Regions from separate parts of the Stenomitos rutilans genome, predicted to be linked through region 2. Evidence: predicted binding sites of a transcription regulator. Region 2 holds the regulator's gene; each other region holds the start of a gene.

Region 1 (4,966 bases), on a different contig from region 2:
GGAAGAAGGCACCACCACTACCCCATTTGACATGGTTGTGTTGAATGACCTTGATCGCTTTCACCTCGCCCAGGATGTGATCGATCGTGTTCCTAAACTGAGCAAAATCGGTGCTTACGCCAAACAGCACATTCGCAACAAGCTGATCGAACACAAACACTACGTCACGACCTACGGCAAAGACATGCCCGAAGTGGAGCATTGGACGTGGCAAGCGTATAGCGGTGCCGTTAAACCTACTCAAACGGAGGCAAGCGCTGCTTCTGAAGGGGGTAGTGCGCCATCGCAGCAGGGAGGGGAAGGGACTGCCAGTTCACGAGCTTGACCTGCGCGTTGCCTTAAAGGGGCTGAAAAGATTGGAATGTGTTTTAACCTTTCGCCACGCTTCTTTCCCACCCGTGATTGAAATCCGGGCTAATAGCATGAGGTCCACTAAAGGGACTGCAAGCTGCCTTGAGTCCCTTTAGTGTAATTGGTTTTATGAGCACGAACTTACAGTTCAGCGCGGATGAGCAACGCAGCAAAGAAGTCTTAAAACACGCTCTAGGTGGCTGAAAAGCTTAGGAACCCGGTAGATCACTCTACCGGGTTCCTAAAGTTGTGAACGTTATTGATGCTGCAACAGTCTAACGAATGTACTCTTTCAAGACACTATTGCGGTTAGGATGACGGAGCTTACGAAGTGCCTTGGCTTCGATCTGGCGAATGCGCTCACGAGTCACGTTGAAAATCTGACCGATCTCTTCCAACGTTTTCATGCGGCCATCATCCAAACCGTACCGCAGCCGCAACACATCGCGCTCACGAGGGCTGAGAGTATCCAGAACACTTTCCAGATCTTCGCGCAGCAGATTTTTAGACACCTGATCTTCAGGGGTTTCACCATCAGATTCGATGAAGTCGCCCAAGCGAGAGTCTTCTTCTTTGCCGATCGGCGTTTCTAGCGAAATGGGCAACTGAGCAGACTTGGCAATAAACCGCAGTTTCTCGATGGTCATCTCCATCCGAGTTGCAATTTCTTCTTCCGTCGGCTTGCGCCCCATTTCTTGCGAGAGAAGCTTGGTGGTCTTCTTGATGCGCGAAATGGTTTCGTAGAGGTGAACAGGCAGGCGAATTGTGCGCGACTGATCGGCGATCGCGCGGGTAATGGCCTGACGAATCCACCAGGTGGCGTAGGTCGAGAACTTATAACCCTTCTCGTGGTCAAACTTCTCTGCCGCACGAATCAGACCCAGACTGCCTTCCTGAATCAAGTCCTGGAATGACAGACCCCGGTTCATGTATTTCTTGGCGATCGACACCACCAGTCGCAAGTTAGACTGCACCATCTTGTCTTTGGCGCGGCGACCCAAGTGCAAGCGATGACGAAACGCCGAGAGCGGCATATTCACCGCATTAGCCCATTCTTTGTCTTGAGGATCACGGTCTAACTGGAGGAGCAAGTCTTCTCGAATGCGCTCTAGCTCAAGCAAATCGGCAATTTTGCGTGCAAGCTCAATTTCCTCATCTGCCCGCAAGAGTCGAATACGCCCAATTTCCTGCAAATACAAGCGAATTGAGTCTTCGGTGTAATGCTTCTTCTTCACTGCTGTCCGGCGACGAGTAGACCGAGCCTTACCAGGCTTACCGTCTTCTTCATCCGTAGCCGCATCTGCCGATTCGTCCCGATCTTCATCCTCAGTGAAGAACCCTAATTCGCTCTCAGGCAAATCGCCAGAGGCATCGCTTAAAAGCTCAATTTCGAGTACGTCGTTGGCCTGGGTCATGCCGCGTTCCTCATGCTCCTTAACTAGAAAAAAATCAGTCAACAGAGAAATTCACATGCAAAACACAAAGTCGAAACAACCAAGATTGATGATTCAACTAAGGTTCTTCATGGGCTTATTGAAATATACTCCCTACCAAAACACATCTTTAGGCAGAGACACCAAATTCCAGAATACAGTAAGCAGAACTTCTGTGAGATGCCTCCGATTGTAGCCTTTCTAACAAAAAGGTGTATATCTTTACCCGGACTTCAGTGCAAAAGTATGGGCAGAGTGCATCGTCACCGTGCTCAAGCCTACTGGTCAAACTATCAGGATTCCATCACAAAACTAGAACACTCCCCTCAAAAAGGCTTTTTGCAAACAGGCAGTTAATGCTTTGAGTTCTAGACATCAGTGCTATGTGTAATCACGATACTTGGACAATGACTGGAATTGAATGTACGCACTACATGGTCAAGGTTTAATCAACGAAGCTGCAATGCCAGTCCCAGACAAATTCTAAAACTGCTTTGCGCTTCAGGCTCCGGATGGAGATGAACCTCTGATAGCTACGTTAACTCAAATACCCTTTGTAGATCATCAAGTTTGCAGGGCAAAATGAATCGTTGCCGAACCCCTCTAAGATACTGAAAAACTACCGAGTGCAATCCTAAACAATTTGCTGAAAGAGTTCAGCGATTCTAACGAATTCTTAAAATTCATTGTGGCTGGGAAGGGGCAATTGAGAGCACCAGAGCAATGGCTAAAACGTTTGATAGCTGGCACGTTCGGCTCACAGCCTGTGGCATTGGCTGCATATTGCCAATCCTTTTTACCTTGCGTACAGCGCTAGCCTTCCTGCTTTTATAACATTTTGTAAACGGAGTCGCGTTGCTTTCTTTGGTTTGGAGGGAGAAAGCGTTTGGTTGCCCACGGCTCAAGCCTGAATAAAACAGCTACTCACGGGCGGAAGGGCGATCGGTAGAGGGTGCCTCTCTTGGAGGATGTAGCATCAGCTCTAAAAGGCCACAAGTGTCAGCCGTTAGCAAAATGCGTCCTGTTGAAGGATGACGCAAGCTAATCCAGAGGCTACAGCTAGTCACAGAACTGCTAAGCACAATGGCCGTATACTGTTGAGCCAGTTTGCAGCCAAGCTGATAGACTTGCGGACGTTTTTGGAGCGTAAATGACTCTAGACGGCAATACAGTTCACTTTGGTGATACATGCCGCAGTGAACACTGCCATTGAACCAAAAATTAAACGTAAAGATCTGATCCTCGTTAATTACTAAGGGCAACACAAGCACGACCTATAGAAAAACGGCTGAGTAGGCAGATCAAATTGTTTGTAGGATGGGTAGAGCAGAGCGAAACTCATGCAGACGTAAAGCTTTTCCTTTGGAACGCTTCGTGAAGGGCATGGCTACGCTAAAGGTTTCATTCTATTGCTACGCAACGCTTACGTAACAGCCCAACCTACATCATCTTCCATTTAATTGTGCCCACCTACTGACGTGATTCGACAACCTGCTTTCCAGTATGGGTTGAAGGGCTTGGTAACCAAACGTTACTCAAGAAATAGTGACAAAGAAATAATGGCAGAAAAGCAATGTTATGGTGCAACGTCCGTGTGCGATCGCCCGTTCTGTCTACTAGCTAGCCGTTCTTGCCAAAGTTGATCGATCGTGACGAAGCGATAGCCTTGTGCCAGAAGTAAAGGTAGCAATTGCGCGACGGTTTCGGCTACATCGGCCCCACCATGAGCACCATCGTGCAGCACAATAATGGAGCCGTTTCTCACCTGTTGCAGAATACGTTGTACAACCTTGGTTGCACCTGGTCTAACCCAGTCTTCAGGCACGACACTCCACATGACAGGGCGATACTGCCATTGCTGAAGCAGCGTCAGGGTGTGAGGGGTAAAGAGACCGTAAGGTGGTCGAACGTCGCGCACACTTGTTGAGGGAAGCTGGCAAGTTTGGGTGATTTCGGCCTGGGTTTGAGCCAGCGTTTGCTGGAGTGCTGCTGCCGAAAGGAGGGGAAACGAGCGATGGTCGTATCCATGTAGCCCAAGCCAGTGGCCTTGCTCGAAGATAGCGCGGGCAACAGTGGGCGATCGCTGTACACAGGCTCCTAACCAAAAGAAGCTAGCGGTGACACCGTAACGTTCTAAGGTTTCTAGGAGTGGGGGCGTGTAGCGAGGATGAGGCCCATCGTCAAAGGTCAGAGCGATCGTAGGGCGAGACTCGTCTCCAGACCACAAACAGTGAGGGAACAGTGGTTTGAGCGCTTGATACAGCAGCGGATAGGCAGGAGCGAAGGACATCACGTTATGCTATACCGCCAGACAAAATGCTTGGCGAGTATGCGCCGATTGCACTAACGATGACAACACTTCACTGCTTAACGGATAGACCAGAAAGCCATCAAAACCAGGATTTTCCTCTTGATGCATCCACCGGGGTGCATGAAAATCAGTCAAGGCAACAAATGTGGTGCGATAGGTGCTGGCGTAAGCACGCAAGTCTTGAAGTAGGGCATGAGACCAGTTTTGATGATCACCAGTCAAAATAATGAGAAACGGCGGCTGACGAGTGAGTTGAGCAAGCGCTTCCTCTTCCGAACCTGCACTCGTCACAGAGTAACTGGAGCAACGAAGCAACGATGCCAGCACATGCACCTCACGGGGCTGCTTCGCCAATAGAAGAATATCGCTCGATGGTGATTGCATAGTGCAAAACGGCAGGCTGTTTGCCCATATCAGAAAGAATCTTGTCCAGGGAAGAACTTAACGCTGGAATTCAATATACCGTCTCTCAAGAGATTAGCTTGACAAGCGAAATCGCTGAAATCTTTTTGCTAATTCCTTTTGACGCTCTTTTGCTTGATTGCAGCGCTTCCATTTTTCTTAGTCTTTACCTTACTCTCAATAAAGGTTTTGAAACATTTCTTAGAATGGATACGATAAATTGTGATTTAAAACAACGCCTCTAATGGCTAGAGTAGCTTTTCCGTGAGTGTTTCTCTAGTTTCAGGTGCTGTACAAGAGTGGCTGTTTCTTACTTAACCTTACGCTTGATACAAGGCAAAGATTTCTACTTGAAAGTTTAGAATTTCCGGCTTGCTCACAGATTGTTTAACTGACAATCTTTAGAATTAATTCCAATTTCCGACTATCTTCTGTAAGCAAGCCGCCATGTTTCAGGAGGCGATCGCCA
Region 2 (4,966 bases):
GCCTTCTACCTCCTACCCTCACCCCTCATCCACTAACCGTTCCAGGTACCGCTCAATTAAAAGAATTGCCACGATGTCGTCGATCGGGCGAGAAATTGTGCGAAAGGATTGTGGAATCAGGCTTGCAAGTCCTTGGGCGGGGTACATTTGCCAGTAGCGATCGCGAGCTTGGAGGGTGCTGTGGCGCTCATCAACCATCACGACGCGGAGAGGTTCAACTAATTCATGGTTCAGCCGTTGTTTCCAATCCTTGGCTGTGGTTTGGTCGCCCATCACCAGCAACGAAATGGGAAATTGCTGCCGCAGGTGCTGAATGGTTGCGATCGCCGCTTCCGCTTCAATAACCTTGTGGTAGCGCAGCGTTCGATCAACGCCAATAACGGCCAGACCACACTTGCGACGACCGGGATCAAACCCTAAAATGACAGGCTGGTCAGACGGAGGGAGGTCAGGTTGTGAAGGAGGGCTGGATAGCATAGCGTGGCATGACCAAAGAGCATCAACGTGAAACCGTTAGGGATTTTGTCCGCCTGTGGCAGGTGCTAGATTCTTTGTGCGGAGCAGCACTTGTCCATTCTGGCTGGCGATTAAATCGATATTAAGCGGTCCAACTGTATACGTAACATCTGACGTAACGGCCTGTAGTTCGATCGTCTGCTTGTACTGCTTTAGTTGTTCAATAAAGGTAATGACATCTTGAATCCGCCCAATCTGAACAGAATCTGTGAGAATCCCAAGATTACGGGCACGAAAATTAGCGGCGGTCAGCAATTGGTTAATGCGCTGCTGAATTTGAGCATCTGACAAGGTAGAGGGGTTGAACGACGTGCCAGCAACCACATCACCTGCTAGAAAGACAACCCGATTGCGCACAGCATCGCCAAACACCTGAATGAACTTTTCACCCACAAGGTAGTTGGCACCGGAGTAGATGCGAACAATATAGTCCTGCCCGTCATCAATTTGTTCAATGAGTTGTTTCACATCTGCACTGGTGATCTGCACAATGCGATCGCGGGTTCCAGGTCGTACTAATCGAATAGCCGATTGATTGGCTTCACGAAGGAGTTGATCAATGGCTTGCTGCGCTGCTGCTGTGTTGGTAGTACGAATGCCGATCGATGCCAGCACCTGCCCTCGCAGAATTACCACATTGCCGATGCGTAACCCTTGTGCAGTTGATTGCAACGCTTGCACGCTTCTTGTCAAATCTTCTTGCTGCGTTTCCAGATCCTTAAGACGGGCTTCGCGCTGTTGAATAATTTGGTCTCTGGCGCGAATCTCCTGTTCTCGTTGCCCAATCACACGATCGCGTGCCGCTTGCAGTTGACCAATCTCCGATCGCAACCGCAGGGCTTGTGCAGAAACATTTGCCAATCGCCCCTGGGTGAGACTCAGTGCCGTTTGAATGCGAGCCGCTTCGGCCTGGGCTCGAGATCGTTCTGCGATCGCGCCTTTTAACGATTGATTGGTTTCGGCAAGCTGCTTTTTGGCAGACGCTCGATCGGAGCGCGATTTTGTCAATTCTCGTTCGATTTGCCCTTTTTGAATTCTCGCTTCTTCCAACTCAGTCCGAGTGTTTCGCAGTCGGCGTTGAATGGTGCCTAACTCAAACACTCCGGTACGCAGTTGGTTGCTGGCAGCAAACAAGACGCCCAGAGTCGAAGCCGAAATTAGAATTCCCGTAATAATGGTGACCAACGTTGCCGTCTTGCGGGGACGCAGCTTAAACAAGCTAAGACGAGCTTTACCAACACGAGTGCCGATGCGATCGCCCAATGTGGCAATGACCGCACCAAGTATCAGCACTGCCAAAATCAGAATTTCCCCGCCGGACACACTTACACTCCCAAAGGCCCCTGTTTCACAACCCTGATGAAGCTGTTGGAGCGAATTCACATACAGCGTACCTCAAGTCGTTAAATTTTGTTGTGCGTTGCTAAATTTGTAACTTGCGATGATGAGAAAGAGACGTTTGAAGTTGGCTTAGTGGCAGTTTTCAGCTTTCAGCCGTCAGCTTTAAAGCCCTCTGCCTTTTACTTTTAGGATTTACGCAAGAGCGGTCATCTTTCGCCCTCCTAGCCCCTAATTCTGAGAGAACCGAGCCAATTAAAGCCCCGAAGGATCGAGGATTTGGGGACCAAATGCGTAAGTCCTAACCTTCTTCCTTTTTCCTACGTAAACTGCTGACTCAATGTCACTGGGTTATGCACAGTGATTTTTTTCTTGTGGATGGAGATCATCTTGTCTTGCCGCAGATCGCCGAGTAAGCGAGTTACCGTCACGCGGGTAGACCCGATTGCCTCTGCGATCGCCTGGTGAGACAGCTTAAGGTCGATCGTAATACCATCGTTGGTCGGCACGCCAAAGTCACGACATAGAATGAGCAAGAAACTCACCAACCGAGAACCCATGTCTCGATGCGCTAGAGTTTCGATCATCATCTCAGTTTGCAAAATGCGAGACGACAAGCCGCGCAGCAGAATCATCGACAGCTCAGGGTTATCTTTAAGTGCTTTTTCTACCTGCTCGATTGGCACTGACAGCAACTCAACGGAGGTAAACGCAACGGCATGATAAAAGCGATCGGATTTATGTCCTGTAATTAGCGATAGCACACCAAAAACGCTATTTTCTCGTAAGAGTGCAACGGTGATTTCTTCCCCTGCTTCATACACTCTAGAAAGCTTGACCGCGCCTCGCAGCAAAAAATACACACGTTCTGCTGGGTCGCCTGGAAAGAAGATGGTTTTACCCCGTTCAAACGTCTCGACAACGGGTGGAAAGGCCCCTCCACCTATCTGACGAAATACAGATGCTAGCGGTCTATCTTGCGTCACTACCATATCCCCTTACCTGGTGCCCAAGAAACTGCTCAGCCTTGCCCCAAACGAAACACCGATAAAGTGTTTGTAGCTTAGAACACTTAAACTCACTCCGAGCTGCTTTTTTGTGCCTGATGTTACACATTTCTCTTTGATCGCCACATTGAGCACCTTACAGCAGCTATTTGTCTCTAAGTAAGACTACTTCTAGCTATGCTGCTGACCCAGAGGCAAAAGCAATAACTGCTTCAAGGTATCTCAACTACAGCAGATCGGCTCAACAAATTCGCTCGATCGCTCCTAAAACCGAGTTGTACGTCTCGCTTGTGAGTGGGCAGTCAAAAAGCACCACTCTATGCGCTACCCGTTGTGTCCCATCTTTGAGTATTCTTGAAGCACTCTTACTGTTGCTGTTGAAGATAGTCGCTATGCTAGACCTGACTGGAAAAAATGCTCTTGTGACAGGCATTGCTAACAATCGTTCGATCGCCTGGGGCATTGCCCAGCAGCTTCACAAAGCAGGCGCAAACATTGGCGTTACCTACCTACCAGACGATAAAGGTCGGTTTGAAAAAAAAGTGGCTGAGCTAGTAGAACCTTTGCAGCCTAGCCTTTTTGTGCCTTGCAACGTTCAGGATGACGCCCAAGTTGAAGAAACCTTCACGACTGTAAAAAAACAGTGGGGCAAGCTAGATATCTTGATTCATTGCCTTGCCTTCGCCAATAAAGAAGATTTGACCGGAAATTTTGTGAATACCTCTCGTGATGGCTTCGCGACCGCGTTAGATATCAGCGCTTACTCATTGGTAAAGCTGTGTGCTGCCGCAAAACCGCTAATGACTGAAGGTGGCAGCATTGTAACCCTCACATACATTGGGGGGGCACGCGTGATCCCCAATTACAACGTGATGGGCATTGCGAAAGCTGCGTTAGAAATGAATGTCCGTTATCTCGCTGCTGATGTGGGGCCGCACAATATTCGAGTCAATGCCATTTCAGCGGGGCCTATCCGCACGCTTGCCTCTTCTGCTGTAGGTGGCATTTTGGACATGATTCATCACGTTGAGGAGGTTGCCCCCCTCCGACGAACCGTGACGCAGATCGAAGTGGGTAACGCCGCCACGTTTCTTTGCAGCGACCTAGCAAGCGGCATCACGGGCCAAATTCTGTATGTGGATGCAGGCTATGAAGTGATGGGTATGTCAGAAACAAAGGGCTAAAGACTGTAGTTTACTTCTGCGAAGCAGTTAGGCTAAAAGCTAAATTTTATCCTTTAGCCTTTCCTCCTAAAACCCCATTGCTCGTGCCACGGCGGTCAACTCTGGCTCGATTCCCTGATGCAGTTGGTTGTTGCTGTGTTTAATTGCTGTGTCGGGGTCTTTAAGACCGTTGCCTGTCAGCACACACACAACCGTGGCACCTGTAGGAACCTGTTCTTTCACTTTCAACAACCCAGCTACAGAGGCAGCACTGGCAGGTTCACAAAAAATGCCTTCCTCAGAGGCCAGTAGGCGATACGCATCCAAAATTTCGTCATCGGTAACGGCATTAAACGAACCCTGGCTGGCGTGCTGTACCGCGATCGCCCGCTCCCAGTTTGCCGGGTTGCCAATGCGAATTGCCGTAGCCAGTGTTTCGGGATAGTCTACGGGGTGCCCTGCGATAAAGGGAGCGGCTCCAGCAGCCTGAAAGCCCATCATGTGCGGTAGTTTGGTGCAGCGCTGTTCCTGATGGTACTGGCAAAAGCCCATCCAGTACGCCGTAATATTGCCTGCATTACCCACGGGGATGCAGAGCCAGTCAGGCGCATCACCCAAGTCATCCACCACTTCAAAGGCAGCGGTTTTTTGCCCTTCCAAACGGTAGGGATTGACTGAGTTGACCAGCGTGACGGGATAGTGGGCGGACATATCCCGGACGATCGTGAGCGCCTGGTCAAAATTGCCTTTGATCGCCATCACCTCTGCGCCATAGAGCAACGCCTGCGCCAGCTTGCCCAAGGCAACGTAGCCATCGGGAATCAGCACAAATGCCCTCATGCCACCACGACGAGCATAGGCCGCCGCTGCCGCAGAGGTATTCCCTGTACTGGCGCATATCACAGCTTTTGCGCCCGCTTCCTTTGCCTTCGAGATCGCCAT
Region 3 (4,966 bases), on a different contig from region 2:
CTCTTTAAGACGAAGATTCCTGATTCTAGAGCTTAACGGATGCGATCTCTAGCCAAAATGCCAAGTTGTAGTGAAGCATTTGTTTCGTCGATTCATTGCTACAAGGAATACACAGCCAAGCAGCATGATTTTTACTTTGATTAAGAATTTAATGCTTTTGGATGATGTCCGTCCTTAGGGTATCGTTGCTAGTCTGTTGATATTGTCCTCTGTTCATCCTGCAACTCTTTGCAGCCAAAGTGAACTAACTCGTATGTCTGGATGGGAAAGATGAAGTTTGACGATATTTATCAGTTTTTTCAAGCCCCCCCACCGTTCTATCTCAACAAAGAGTTGGCAGTGTGCTATGTTCTCGCGGTTCTATCGCGAGGCGACTCTTATGGTACAGAACTGATTCAGTTGCTGGAAACCGACTACCCAACGTATCGCCTTTCTGACACTGTGCTTTACAGCGCGCTAAAGTTTCTGGAAGATGAGCAGATTGTAGAAGGGTATTGGAAAAAGGTTGAGGGTCGGGGCCGTCCGCGTCGTATGTACCAAATCCGCTCGGAAATGGCACAGCAGGCACAAGACCTCACGCGGTTATGGTACGACTATGTCAGAAATCATAGTACGGTGGCTCACTCAAATGGGTTAGCTGCAAGTCACAATTAGCGTCTAATGTGCTGTGACTATGCGGCTGCTTCTAGCGGACCGATCGCGCATTCATCGCTTCAGTTTTGGGCGCTTCAGCTTTGGGCACCTCAGATTTTTATCGTTGATTGGGTTCTTGTTTGATCGGTTGAGGGGAGTAGCTGCTAGCGCTCCCCTCTTTTGCGTGGCTTTTGTTGCACAGACAATCAGCAGTTGAGGGGGAATGAAACGACATAGACTGAATAGGTGCCTTATTTGCTAAGCAACTGTTCTAAGGCCAACGTTCCAATTAAGGTCAAGAGATCCCATCATGAGTGCTTCTGTTTTACCGTCAACCTTTGTACTGACGGTTTTGCTGGCGATCGGTTTGGTGTTCTTTATTCGAGCATCAGTCAAAGATCGGATTGAAGTGGTCAGGTTAGCATCCGACCAATCTGAGGTTTCGCTGTTAGATCAGCTTCAAGACTACTTTACCCAGCGAGCTTATCGACTGACAGCCGCAGATGCAGCAGAACTCAAGGCGACGTTTGAAGGGTTTGTCCGCCCTAGTATGGTGATGGCGATCTTTTTGACGTTGCTAGCGGTGATTGGTTTACTCTGTCTGGCCCTAATGCTGATCATTCTGGTTCCCTCTGCTTCGATAGAGTGGTTGGGGTTGACTGTGCTGGCACCGATCGCAGGCGTATTTTACTGGCGCAAGGCGGCTCGTCCTGAGAAAATCTTGCTTCAGGTGGAAGGGTCAAGTACGTCTGACGCAGGCTTGTTGAGTGTTGTTACGGTAACGGCGCATCGAGATGAGTTAGCGGAACTTCAACGCAATCTTTCCCTTAAGCCCCTGTAGGTGTGACTGACCGATCAAAGAACACGCCTCGTTTGTTCTTGTAAGAATACTGCTGACGGTTCTGGGTCATTCTTTTGCGTGCGCTTTAGTGCCATAGGCTTCTCTCAAGTGCCGTTGCTAAAAAACAACCCCCACCCGAATGCGTTCAGATGAGGGTTATTTTGAGGTTGCCGGGATTGAGGTCTTGAGTGATGCGGCCCATCCAAACGCCCATTACCAGCTATCAGAATTATGACCTAGCATTTATCGAGCCTGAGCAACGACTGGAAGCTCATCAGCTTCGTCATCCGACAGTTTTAAGCTAGGAAATAGAAAGTGGTTTTCTTCAACATATTGCGCTCCAAACAGCCCCTTCTCTGCCCAGAAGTATCGATCTGTGGTATGCTCATTGCGCTTAACCAGCAGTAGGGCTGGCGGTGCAATGCCTTCTGAATGAATGAATTTACGGGCTGCTGTAACTGGTTTGTCCTCTCCGCATTCAATGCTAAATTGAGGCACATTCTCCAAAATTCTCCGGCCTTCCTGCCGCCGTCGGCTTTTCCGCTTGCGTCTCCTAGCCAATCCCGTTACCCCCTTTGTTGTCGATCAAGTGTAGTGATAGTTACAAAGACGACGCAAGTATATCGATTCGAGACCGAAATTTCAACTTGTTTTAACCCATTGATACAAAGATTAAATCTTCCCTTGGACACAAATTAAGATGACTTTGTGCCAGGGTTCTACGACAGCCTGATGCGCCTTACCTAACATAAGCAAAGAGGCAGACAAAGCCGCTCTTCAAAGCGATTCTCGTGACATTTTAAGGAGCCGACGCCAGAAGTAAAAGGCTTGGGTGGAGTTCGACAACACGGATGGAAGGCGGAAGTAAAGGTTTTGAGTGAGGTTTTTGAGAGCCGTGTTAGATGAGTCTCTTAGCGCGAGTAACCGAGCTATGCTTGAAAACAGATTCAAAGAAGAGTGCTGGCACGTTGCATTCTAACGCCGTTTCATGTTGATGCTGACTAGTGCAGAATTTATTGCCCTTTGCCGGGCGCAGATTGTTCTCCTGACGCAAGCGTTAGGTGCTTCATTAAGCGTTGTGTACTTAACAGAAGAACTGGTAGAAGGCGCAGATACTCAATTGATTCCTGTCATGGCTTATCCAGAATCGGCTGTAGATTGGCAAGCGAGGGGAACATCGCGATCGCTGATGGCTACGATCGCGATGCCAGCATCATCGCTTCGCTTGCTGGCGGATGCTCAGTCTAACCCCTCTCAAATGAAGCAGCTTCCAGAAGTCGCTTCGTCAAGTTTGCCAGCGCATGCGGTTGAGTCTGCGGCAGATTACCTTGATACGAATGTAGATCGCGCTAGCCGTTCTAATGCAGGTAATTCTGAGCGGACAACGCTCGTTGCTGAGCGCCGTGTCGTTTTGCCGCTCATGCATGAAGATGCTGTGCTGGGGCTGCTAGTGACCGAACGGAACGATCGCCCCTGGACGGAGTGGGAGCAGGCGCAAATTCATCAGATTGCAGACACGCTTGCGATCGCGTGTGTGTTAGACCAGCGCTACCAATGGTTAAAGCAAGATCGTCACCAGCGGCAGCTACTGCAAAAGCAGCAGCACGACTTAGTTGATAATCTGCTGCATCAGTTTCGTAACTCGCTTACAGCTCTCCAGACGTTTGGAAAACTGATTTTCAAACGATTATTACCGGGGGATGCAAATCGGGAGATGGCTGCCAGCCTTGTGCGCGAAACGGCTCGCCTACGTGACCTCGCTCAGCAACTTGAGACGGCTGTTGCTGAAACAGACGCTATCAAAACGCCCTTAGCGTTGCCTCCTGCCATCGACGATCGCATTGAAGATGATGCTGAGCAAACAAACGCGACAGGAGGGCAAAAAGCACAGGTTCCTCTTTTGTTACCTGCCCCAGGTTTGCTATCCGGTCAGGCTCTGATAGTGGAGCCATGTGATTTGGCTGCTGTGCTAGAACCATTGTTGGCTTCGACCCGAGCGATTGCGAACGATCGCTTCCTGACGCTGCTCATGGAAGTTTCTGAGGCGTTGCCTCCTGTTCAGGCAAACGTGCATGGGCTGTGGGAGGTATTAAGCAATGTGCTAGACAATGCGCTGAAGTACACTCCGGCTGGCGGAGCTGTTCTCATTCAGGCTCGTAGGGGAGCGATCACAGGTGCCTATGCCGCAGTCAAATCGCCTTGTGTAGAAATTGCCATCACAGATACTGGTCCTGGTATTCCACACCAAGATCTACTCCATCTTTTTGAGCGGCGCTATCGAGGCGTGCAAGCTCAGACGAGTATTCCTGGTAGTGGGTTAGGGCTTTCGATCGCGCAGGTACTGGTCACACAAATGCATGGCGAAATTGAGGTGATTAGCCCAGCGCAACCAAACCCTCTGATACAACAAGTAACGAAGACGATCGCTGACAACGGTCCTGGTACAACTGTTTTGGTGCGATTGGCAGTTGCCCAACGAAGCAATGTTGAAAATCAGCGCGATTCTGAACAGCAGACAGTGGACTGAGGCAGATGAAATGCCTAAGCAGGCAGCTCTCTGTCTCAAGTCTCATGTCCGTCATTGTACTGCTTGGTCTACAAACTTACAGGCTTTGAGAACTCGCCGTGATAGCGTTAGCGAATGACCAGATCTGAGGTGAGCGTCAGGTTCAAGTCGGTGTTGGGATTGATGGCAATCAAATCCACTTTGTCTTTGCCAAGGAAGAATCCTGCTAGCGCACCCACTGCGGCACCTGGGAGTACCTCTTCAGCTTTAATAACGCGATCGCCCGTCACTCCAGCAATGCCAGCCGCCGCTCCAGCTCCCACCACCGTACCTGCAACAATCCTGCCCACGTTAGCGCCCTTCGACACTGTTTCCGTTTTGGTAATGAGTTCAGAATTGGCGCTCACAGGTAGCTGCGTGCCGTTTGGCAGCACAATCTGACTGGCAACAAATTGAGCACCACCCTGCGTCACTTGCAATTGTCCAACCACGTCGCTGTTTGCAGGAATCAACACAGTTCCTTGAGCATCTACAATATTTTGTGCCACTTTGAGCGTGACGGGCACAGGGTTCGGTTCATTCTTCGCCAGCAGAATCTTGTCTGCTCGTTCGTAGCGCACAGGTAGCGCTGTACCCGCTGGGATGCGGACACCTTGAGGCACCGCGCCAACAATATACGGCGACGTAATCGCAGGCGCTTGTCCTGCACTTACCAGGGCTTGGTAAACAAACGCCGCCACTTCAGCACGGGTTGCCGTCTGATTAGGGTTTAAGGTTTTAACATCGGGATAGTTCACCACAATTTGCTTTTGTGTGGCGGCTGCAATGCTCGATCGCGCATAGTCAGGAATACTGGCAGCATCGTTGTACACACCCAATGCGCTATCTACAGGTCCGTTAGCCGTGTAGTTCAAGCCATTTGCCAGCGACACCAAGACTTGAGCGCGAGGAATATTCTCATCAGGTCGGAAGGTATTGCCAGGATA

Evidence for each region. Region 2 encodes NtcA, which controls nitrogen genes in cyanobacteria. Its sites were predicted from a motif close to TTTGTANNNNNNNNTACAAA; they were not measured.
Region 1: a site for NtcA is predicted at 1,974-1,993, ahead of rpoD (RNA polymerase sigma factor RpoD). Genes of this name have one in related genera too.
Region 3: a site for NtcA is predicted at 2,063-2,082, ahead of AC5JLP_RS19390 (DUF3155 domain-containing protein). Genes of this name have one in related genera too.

What each region holds. Positions count from the first base shown of each region.
Region 1 is NZ_JCACKR010000159.1:24,703-29,668, forward strand. It holds gene AC5JLP_RS31540 (phosphoketolase family protein) at 1-325, shown strand, start outside; gene rpoD (RNA polymerase sigma factor RpoD) at 627-1,766, opposite strand; gene AC5JLP_RS31550 (hypothetical protein) at 2,705-2,974, opposite strand; gene AC5JLP_RS31555 (polysaccharide deacetylase family protein) at 3,361-4,074, opposite strand; gene AC5JLP_RS31560 (response regulator) at 4,084-4,479, opposite strand.
Region 2 is NZ_JCACKR010000062.1:7,307-12,272, reverse strand. It holds gene AC5JLP_RS10850 (pre-16S rRNA-processing nuclease YqgF) at 19-477, opposite strand; gene AC5JLP_RS10845 (DUF3084 family protein) at 514-1,839, opposite strand; gene ntcA (global nitrogen regulator NtcA) at 2,175-2,846, opposite strand; gene fabI (enoyl-ACP reductase FabI) at 3,011-4,045, shown strand; gene thrC (threonine synthase) at 4,112-4,966, opposite strand, start outside.
Region 3 is NZ_JCACKR010000098.1:20,895-25,860, forward strand. It holds gene AC5JLP_RS19380 (PadR family transcriptional regulator) at 271-654, shown strand; gene AC5JLP_RS19385 (cofactor assembly of complex C subunit B) at 944-1,474, shown strand; gene AC5JLP_RS19390 (DUF3155 domain-containing protein) at 1,718-2,035, opposite strand; gene AC5JLP_RS19395 (GAF domain-containing sensor histidine kinase) at 2,463-4,001, shown strand; gene AC5JLP_RS19400 (S-layer homology domain-containing protein) at 4,109-4,966, opposite strand, start outside.